4 regions of the Rhizobium sp. WCS2018Hpa-16 genome follow, and region 1 is predicted to be linked to each of the others. Evidence: predicted binding sites of a transcription regulator. Region 1 holds the regulator's gene; each other region holds the start of a gene.

Region 1 (2,199 bases):
CCGCGGGCAAAGAACTGCGATTGCGTCGCTCCGAAAGCAATTTCGGCCTGCTTGCGGGATTTGCTGTGAGCGTCTGACATGGAATTTTCTCCTATCGCATCGCACTGAAAACCGGAATCGATTTATGGATAGAGCGATACGCATTCACGGCTTGAAGCGTATTCTTGCATCTAAGAATGCAATACGTCCAAGCATGTGGCCGACTTGCGGCATAAAAAAAGGCCAGGCAACATGCCTGACCTCGGTGGTCTCAAACTTTCGACAATGCCAGTACATCCGTGGTCAAAGGAAAGTCGATACCCGTATTAAGCAGCCTGGAGATTGCAGGCAGACATCTTGCCGGACTTGTTGTCCCGCTCGAGATCGTAGGAAAGCTTCTGGCCTTCTACGATTTCGCGCATGCCTGCACGCTCAACAGCGGAAATGTGCACGAATGCATCGGCGCCGCCGTTGTCTGGCTGAATGAAGCCGAAGCCCTTGGTGGAGTTAAACCATTTTACTGTGCCTGTGGTCATAATGAACCCTTTCAAAGCATAAGTTATAAGTCACAGAACGTGAGTCCTGTATGCGGTGTAGCGATTTTTTTGAAAGGAAGGGTTAGTTCAAAGCGCGGTGCTAATCGCGCGGTAACCAAAGCTCAGCAAGCAAAAGATCGATGACCAATACATAGAGCCTTCTGGCCACTGAGTCAAACTTTAAATTACAGAAACATAAAATCAACACTCAGAAGCTGTGCAGGTCACTCCGGTTACTGGCGGCATCTAGCGGCGCTAACGCATTGATATCCATTATGCCAAATGCAAAACACCGCCCCTTGTGGGAGCGGTGCATGAGATTTTGAGACCATACGGGAGACGTTTCAGCCCCGGTGCGTTGGTCAGGCTTCCATGGAGTATCCGGCGCCGCGCACGGTACGGATCACATCCTGCATGCTGGAGAAGTTGAGTGCCTTGCGCAGGCGCCCGACATGGACGTCCACCGTTCGCTCATCCACATAGATATCGTGACCCCAGACACCATCGAGAAGCTGGGAGCGCGAAAAGACGCGACCGGGAGACACCATCAGGAATTCGAGAAGGCGAAACTCGGTTGGTCCGAGCCGCACTTCGCGGGCCTTGCGGTGAACGCGATGCGTTTCGCGATCCAGCTCGATATCACCGCATTTCAGCACGGAGGACAGAACCTCCGGCCGGGCGCGGCGCAACATGGCCTTGACCCGCGCCATCAGCTCAGGCGTTGAAAACGGCTTGACGACGTAGTCATCCGCACCTGTGGCCAGACCACGCACGCGCTCGCTTTCTTCGCCGCGTGCCGTCAACATGATGATCGGCAGCCGCTCGGTTTCCGGGCGCATTCTCAGACGACGGCAAAGCTCGATGCCGGAGACGCCAGGAAGCATCCAGTCGAGGATCAACAGATCCGGCGTGCGTTCCTGCAAGCGGATTTCCGCTTCGTCACCACGCGGAATGGTATCCACGTCGTAACCTTCGGATTCCAGATTGTAGCGAAGCAGAACGCTCAAGGCTTCTTCATCTTCGACAACTGCGATTTTGGGCACCATGGCTAGAGACTCCGCCAGTCGTTTAGAGAATTCACTCGGTTACGGCACCGAGCGTGTTGGAACTATCGTCCTTCGGGCGTTCGCCTTCAGGCTGGCTGCCAGTGGCCATGTAGTAGATGGTTTCCGCGATGTTGGTCGCGTGGTCGCCAATGCGCTCGATGTTCTTGGCGCAGAACAGAAGATGCGTGCAGGTGGTGATGTTGCGCGGATCTTCCATCATGTAGGTCAGCAATTCGCGGAACAGCGATGTGTACATCGCGTCGATTTCCTCGTCGCGTTCGCGGATGGCCTGCGCCTTTTCAACCGAACGGGTCGAATAGACATCCAGAACTTCCTTGAGCTGCACCAGAGCAAGCTCGGAGAGATGCTCGATGCCGCGGGCCAGCTTGCGCGGAACGCCTGTGCCGGCAACAGCGAGAACGCGCTTGGCTGTGTTCTTGCCAAGGTCGCCAACGCGCTCCAGATCAGCGGCGATGCGCAGCGTGCCGATAACTTCTCGAAGGTCGGCAGCCATGGGCTGGCGCTTGGCAATGGTCACGATAGCCTTGTCGCCGATTTCGCGCTCGGCGTGATCGAGAATGGTGTCGTCAGAGATGACCTTCTGCGCCAGGGCCGAGTCCGAATTGACCAGCGCACGC
Region 2 (2,199 bases), 200 kb from region 1:
CGCTGGCCCGGAGAGTGGTCCATGAGCGAAATCAGCTTCACCTGAGGGTCGTTTTCGAAGTCTTCGAAATGCTCAAGAACGTCTGATGAGGCGACCTCGCAGCGAAGGTGCAGAAGATGGTCGGCGCGCAGGCGGTTCTCGCTCTGCGCCTTTTCGATGGCATCGGCCATCTCGCGCATCTCGCCGCGTGCAAAGCCGCCATCCTCGTCGGAACCCAGGCGAAGGCAATCGAATACGGTGGTGATGCCGGATGATGCGACCTGCGCGTCATGGGCCTGAATAGCCGCCGTCTTGTTCCACGTCACACCCGGACGCGGCGAATAGTGCTGCTCCAGATGGTCGGTGTGTAGTTCCACAAGCCCGGCAATGAGGTAATCACCTTCGAAATTCTCACCAAGATGGGATGACCCAGCGCTGATATCGGAAATCAGCCCGTCTTTGACCAGCACGGAGCCTTCAATAATCTCGTTATCGAGCACGATGCGTGCATTGCTGAAAACCTGCTCGGTCATGGGAATACTTCTTTCTGGACGGAATTCTGGTGTTCATTAGCGTTCAAAAGCGGCAACCATGTGTGAACGCGGAACGGTTGGCCGCGTGCCGGTTCAACAAACAGGCCAAGGCCCGATATAGGCAGCAAACGATTGGTGAAATCGGAAAATTCGGCGTTGAGAACCTCAGACATATGCGCACGGTTCGATACGTCCACGGGTCCTGTCAGTGTCATGTGGAAGCGGAAATCGTCCATGACATGCGGATAGCCCCAATCCACCAGATTGCGCCTCTGGCTCTCGCTCAGATCCTGCGGCCTGCGCCTTGCGATATCAGCGTCGGAGAGGGGGGCGCGGAAGGACTCGAAATGCGTTACCACGTCAGCCGCAAAATTCTGGAGCGGCTGGTGCGTTTCGTCTGGCACGATTGCGAAGAATGGCCCGAGATTGCCGATGATGACCCTTGGGATATCGAAGGCATGACGGCTGCGGACAAAACTCTCCAGAGCTGCGAGAAGCTCATCCTCGTTGCGATCATCAGCAAGGGTAAACGGCGCTTTCAGCGTCGCGTGAAATCCATAGCGTCGCGGCTCTGCGGTTATTTCGGCATAGTCGCTGTGGTCGTTATGGATGGTGTCGGTAAAGGCATCACGCCCGAGCCAGCGGGAGGCTTTGCGGCTTAGCGCATCGTTTTCGGCGGGGGTAAAATAGATCGCGTAGCGCACTCAATCGCACTTTCAGCTATCCGCAGTGACGGAACTGTTGAGGTCATACGCCCTTGCCATGCAAGGCCGCAAGGGCCAACTAACCCTTTCGCGTGACGGAATGATGATGGGCTACCGGAATTTTCCACCTGCCAAGACGTTTGCTGGGGTCGAAATAGCGAGGAAACGCAACCGTTACCAGCATACATGCAACAGCGATGAAACTTCTTCAAGCTTTGCACGTTATATCTGCACAGTCATCACCAACCGAGGGAGTAAAGGCTAATGGAAATCGAAGTTATTATTGCGCTTTTCTTCGCTGTATTTGCCACGTCAAGCGTCGCGTGTGCTTATTGGTTTGGTGAACGTCGCGGTCTCTAAGCTCATGGATCGCAAAAATTATTTGGATCGTTAAAAGCGCTGGAACCTTGAAGGTCCAGCGCTTTTTTATTGGAATGGCTAGTGCGCTGCCGACATGTCGCCGAGAACTTCTTTCGAAGCAACTGTTGAATCTGCATTCAACTTGTAAACCATCGGCACGCCTGTCGCGAGATTGAGCTTCAGGATCTCTTCCTTGCTCAACTTGTCCAGCACCATCACCAACGAACGCAGAGAGTTTCCGTGAGCTGCTACCAGAACGGTTTCACCTCTCAAAACGCGGGGCAAAATCTCGGTCAGGTAATAAGGCCAAACGCGAGCGCCCGTGTCGCGCAGGCTTTCGCCGCCTGGAGGTGGAATGTCGTAGGACCGGCGCCAGATGTGAACCTGATCTTCGCCCCATTTTTCGCGGGCATCATCCTTGTTCAAACCGGAAAGATCGCCGTAATCACGCTCGTTCAGCGCTTCATCGCGAATGGTTTCGAGGCCGGACTGACCGACATTGTCGAGCACCATCTGGCAGGTTCTCTGGGCGCGGATCAGCGACGATGTATAGGCAACGTCGAATTTGATGCCGTAATCTGCAAGCGCCTTGCCGCCGGCATTGGCTTCCTGAACGCCGAGCT
Region 3 (2,199 bases), on a different contig from region 1:
GATGGCCAGCGTGCCGACGGGAATACCGGCGGGCATCTGGACGATGGAATAGAGACTGTCCTGACCCGACATGGTTTTTGACTGTACGGGAACACCGAAGACCGGCAGCGGCGTCAAGGCGGCTGTCATGCCGGGCAGGTGGGCTGCGCCACCGGCACCTGCGATGATGACCTTGAAACCTTCGTCGCGCGCGCCGCTGGCAAAGCTGAACATGCGCTCTGGCGTGCGATGGGCGGAAATGATGCGCGCTTCATATTCCACATCCAGCGCGTCCAGCGTATCGGCGGCGTTTTTCATGGTTTCCCAGTCAGACTGGCTACCCATGATGATGGCGACGGGCGGTGTTTCTGTGCTCAACGGTGATCTCCGTATCAGGCAATAATATCGGGAATAATCTGGTCTTCGATCTGAGTCATCTTGTCTTTGATAACCAGCTTCTTCTTCTTCATGCGCTGAATGCGCAACGCTTCGCAGTTGGTCTGCATCATGGCGTTGATTGCCGCATCGTAATCTTCGTGTTCCTGGCGAAGTCGCGCAAGCACCAGCCGAACGTCGGCCTGATCCTGATCGGGCATCTCTGTCTTCCCCATTTTAAGACAACCGGACCGCCATCCGGCTATTTTGTTGTCGCTCTTGGTGCCTGTACCATCAAATCACGGTAACGGGAAGTTTCCCTTACAACCAAATTGCCCCATTATGGCCTTCATTTCGCCTTCGACAAGCGCGGCGTTCCATGTCACATTGCTGTCGTAAACCTGAAACTCCTGCGATGGAGCGCGGGAGGTAGGTTCAACAAGGAAGGACGTGCCGCATGACCATTCAGGCTCATATTGCATCGCTGGAAAAGAAACACGGTGCTCTTGAGGAGGAGCTAGAAACCGTATTGGCTTCTCCCTCCTCAGATGATCGGCAGATTGTGGATCTTAAACGCAAAAAACTGCGCCTGAAGGACGAAATGCAGAGGCTGCAAGCCTCCACCAAGCATTAATCGCCTAAAATCTTTGTTGCCTGACGTCAGTATTGTTTACGTCGCAGCCTGAAAGCCCGGCTCTGATTGCTACCGCGATCAGGGCCTTTTGTTTGGCTTACGGTGGCTAGATCGGTAGCCCATCCCATAGAAGCTTCAGCGCCGCGAGAAAGGCCATGGCATACATCAGCGGATAAAAGATCGCCGGCTTCATGTATTTCACCACTTTTGCCCCGGCAAAGGTTGCCACCATGGCAACCGGCAGCAGCATGGCCGATGTCGTGAGGTTTGCGGAATCAAGCGCGCCCAGCGCAAAATAGGGAATGAGCTTGATCGCATTCATGATGGCGAAGAAGCGAACGCTCATGCCGGTATAGACCTTCGGGTCCAGTTTCAGCGGCAGCACGTAAATCTGGAAGGGCGGGCCGCCTGCATGCGCCACGAAGCTGGCATAGCCCGAAAGGCTGGACCAGATGGTCGCCTTCACCGGGCTCTGGGCTTTGGCTGGTGCTTCCTGCCCGCCGCGCGCCGTGCGATAGGCCTCAAAGAAATAGCGGATGACAAAGATGATGGTGACGCTTGCCACGACAAGGCGCATGGCATCGGCTGAAATCATGCTGGACATCGCCCAGCCGAGCGTAATCCCTGCAATCGCCCCCGGCAGCATGAGCAGCAGCGTCTGGCGGTGATTATATTTGCGCCAGGCCATCAGCGCGACCAGATCCATGACCACGAGGATCGGCAAAAAGATCGCCGCTGCCTGCACCGGTGGCACGGCCAGCGCCATCAAAGGCACGCCCATCAATGCCAGCGCGCCGCCCAGCCCGCCTTTGGAAAGGCCAACAAGGATAACAGCGGGGATGGCGACGAGAAAAAAATGAAAATCATGCAGCATGGATGAAGGTTGATCCTTTCGCCTGTCCGGTCTATCGGAATTGCTATATGAAAACGAGTGCAGATTGCGCGGGAAGCGTTCTGTCTGCGGAAAATGGAAAAACCGATGTCTGCACCCAAAAACCGTTGCCGCCTCGTTCTGATCGTGCCTGCGCATGATGATGCCGACCATCAGGCAAAGACGCTGCAAGATGCGCTGCGTGGCGGCGATGTCGCGTCCGTCATCATTCCCCAATATGGTCTTGACGACGCGACCTTCCAGAAATTGGCAGAAGTGCTGGTTCCCATCGTGCAGGAAGCGGGTGCGGCGGCACTGGTGGCTGGCGATAGCCGCACAG
Region 4 (2,199 bases), on a different contig from region 1:
AAATGGCGTGAGCACGAGTATGGTGCTTCGTCATGACCAGAGAACGCTCGATTTAAAGCGGCATGTTGGTGGTCTGGCGCGTATCGGCAGCGATATAGGAGCGGATCTGCTGGACGATCTGGTCTGCGTGAGCAACGGCGATGCGGTCTGCTTTCTCGATATCACGCTCGATAATGGCGGCGATCATATCCTCATGCTCCGTCACATAGTGGCGCGGCAGGACATCATTGAACGATGAATAATAGAGCCGCAGAATGCGTCTGCCCTCATCCAGCAGACGGGTAAACAGCTCTGCATAATGGCGGTTTCGTCCGGCAATGGCGATGGCAACGTGGAAGTCTCGGTTGGTGGAAATCATGCCAAGTACATCGCGCTCGTTGACGGCGCTTTCGAAAGCCGCCTGAGACGACAGGATGAGCGGAATATCCGCCTCTTCGTGCCGGGCCGCCGCAAGCCGCGTGGTGACCCGGTACATCAGCGTCAAGGCATCGAAGAATTCCGGCAGGCCAAGAAAGTCGATCTGGGACACGATCGTGGCGCGGTTGGTGAGCGTCGTGATCAGGCCCTCGGAAGACAGCTTGACCAGAGCCTCACGGATGGGCGTTCTGGAAAGCTCGAAGCGTTCGGAAAGCTGCACCTCGTCAATGGGGCTGCCGGGGGCGAGCTTCAGTTCGATGATCTCGTTGCGGAGCGTTTCATAGACGGTGGAAACACCAAAGCCCCGGCGATGGGTCTGCTTTTCCCTGTCATCAAGTTTTTCTTTCGCAGCCATCAGCCCTTCACCCCGCAACCCTGTCGATGCTGTTCACTTACGATATTAGCCGGGATAACAAAACGCCTAAAAAAGAGGGGCTGCCTGTGCATTTCCACCAGTTTCCACTGCCGCGCCAGCTATTGTGACAGTTTTATGACAGAAATCAGTTGCGACTAATGTTTGAAAGTGATCATGAAGAACGTGGCGATTCATGATCGCCCAAAATCAGTTCATGGTAGGGAGGAAATTCCATGAAAGCCGTCTTCACTTCGGTCACCGTTGCCACATCTGCACTGCTGATGGCGTCCAGCGCCATGGCCGCCACGGAAATTCAATGGTGGCATGCCATGACTGGCGCCAACAATGAGGTTGTCGAGCAGCTTTCAAAGGAATTCAACGAAAGCCAGAAGGATTACAAGGTCCTGCCGGTCTTCAAGGGAACCTACCCGGAAACGCTGAATGCGGGCATTGCCGCCTTCCGCGCCAAGCAGCCTCCAGCCATCATTCAGGTGTTTGATGCAGGCAGCGGCGTGATGATGGGCGCGCAGGGTGCCATTGTTCCCGTGGCGGAGGTTTTGGAAAAAGCCGGTCTGACCTTCAACAAGGCGGACTATCTGCCAGGCATCGTCTCCTATTATTCCAAGCCTGACGGCACCATGCTGTCCTTCCCCTACAACTCCTCTTCGCCGATCATGTACTACAACAAGGACATTTTCAAAAAGGCCGGGCTGGATGCAGAAAACCCGCCAAAGACATGGCCTGCCGTGTTTGAAGCCGCAAAGAAGATCAAGTCCAGCGGTGCAGCGCCCTGCGGCTTTACCTCGACATGGCTGACCTGGATCCAGACCGAAAACTTTGCCGCCTGGAACAACCTGTCCTATGGCAGCAATGAAAATGGTCTTGCCGGAACAGACGTCAAGCTGGCCTTCAATTCCGAGCCATTCGTCAAGCATTTCCAGGCCATTGCCGATCTGGCCAAGGATGGCACATTCCGTTACGGCGGCAGAACATCCGAAGCAAAGCAGCTGTTCACATCAAGCGAATGCGGCATTCTGACGGAATCCTCCGGCGGCCTCGGCGATATCGTCAAGAGCGGCATGAATTACGGGATCGGCCAGCTGCCTTATTACGAAGGCGAAGGACGCCCGCAGAACACTATACCGGGCGGCGCGAGCCTCTGGGTCTTCGGCGGCAAGTCCGACGATGAGTACAAGGGCACGGCGGCGTTCTTCCAGTTCCTGTCGCAGACCAAGATCCAGTCTCGCCTGCACCAGGTTTCAGGCTACATGCCTGTGACGCTGGCCGCCTATGAAGACACCAAGGCATCGGGCTTTTATGGCAAGAACCCGGCCCGCGAAACGCCGCTTCTTCAGATGATGGGCAAGCCGCCGACAGCAAACTCCAAGGGTGTTCGTCTGGTTAACCTGCCGCAGGTCCGCGATATC

The links. Region 1 encodes PhoB, which activates phosphate uptake and scavenging genes when phosphate is short. Its sites were predicted from a motif close to TGTCATNNANCTGTCAT; they were not measured.
Region 2: a site for PhoB is predicted at 1,309-1,325, ahead of RQI55_RS06920 (DUF1045 domain-containing protein). Genes of this name have one in related genera too.
Region 3: a site for PhoB is predicted at 735-751, ahead of RQI55_RS18410 (YdcH family protein). Genes of this name have one in related genera too.
Region 4: a site for PhoB is predicted at 897-913, ahead of ugpB (sn-glycerol-3-phosphate ABC transporter substrate-binding protein UgpB). Genes of this name have one in related genera too.

What each region holds. Positions count from the first base shown of each region.
Region 1 covers NZ_JAVTIX010000002.1:363,895-366,093, reverse strand. The annotation lists gene RQI55_RS07920 (hypothetical protein) at 1-80, opposite strand, end outside; gene RQI55_RS07915 (cold-shock protein) at 306-515, opposite strand; gene phoB (phosphate regulon transcriptional regulator PhoB) at 878-1,561, opposite strand; gene phoU (phosphate signaling complex protein PhoU) at 1,593-2,199, opposite strand, start outside.
Region 2 covers NZ_JAVTIX010000002.1:161,482-163,680, forward strand. The annotation lists gene RQI55_RS06915 (alpha-D-ribose 1-methylphosphonate 5-triphosphate diphosphatase) at 1-512, opposite strand, end outside; gene RQI55_RS06920 (DUF1045 domain-containing protein) at 509-1,216, opposite strand; gene RQI55_RS06925 (2,3-bisphosphoglycerate-dependent phosphoglycerate mutase) at 1,655-2,199, opposite strand, start outside.
Region 3 covers NZ_JAVTIX010000007.1:33,935-36,133, reverse strand. The annotation lists gene purE (5-(carboxyamino)imidazole ribonucleotide mutase) at 1-324, opposite strand, end outside; gene RQI55_RS18415 (YdcH family protein) at 372-575, opposite strand; gene RQI55_RS18410 (YdcH family protein) at 812-988, shown strand; gene RQI55_RS18405 (sulfite exporter TauE/SafE family protein) at 1,095-1,862, opposite strand; gene RQI55_RS18400 (thiamine phosphate synthase) at 1,968-2,199, shown strand, end outside.
Region 4 covers NZ_JAVTIX010000006.1:111,034-113,232, forward strand. The annotation lists gene RQI55_RS17450 (GntR family transcriptional regulator) at 53-772, opposite strand; gene ugpB (sn-glycerol-3-phosphate ABC transporter substrate-binding protein UgpB) at 1,006-2,199, shown strand, end outside.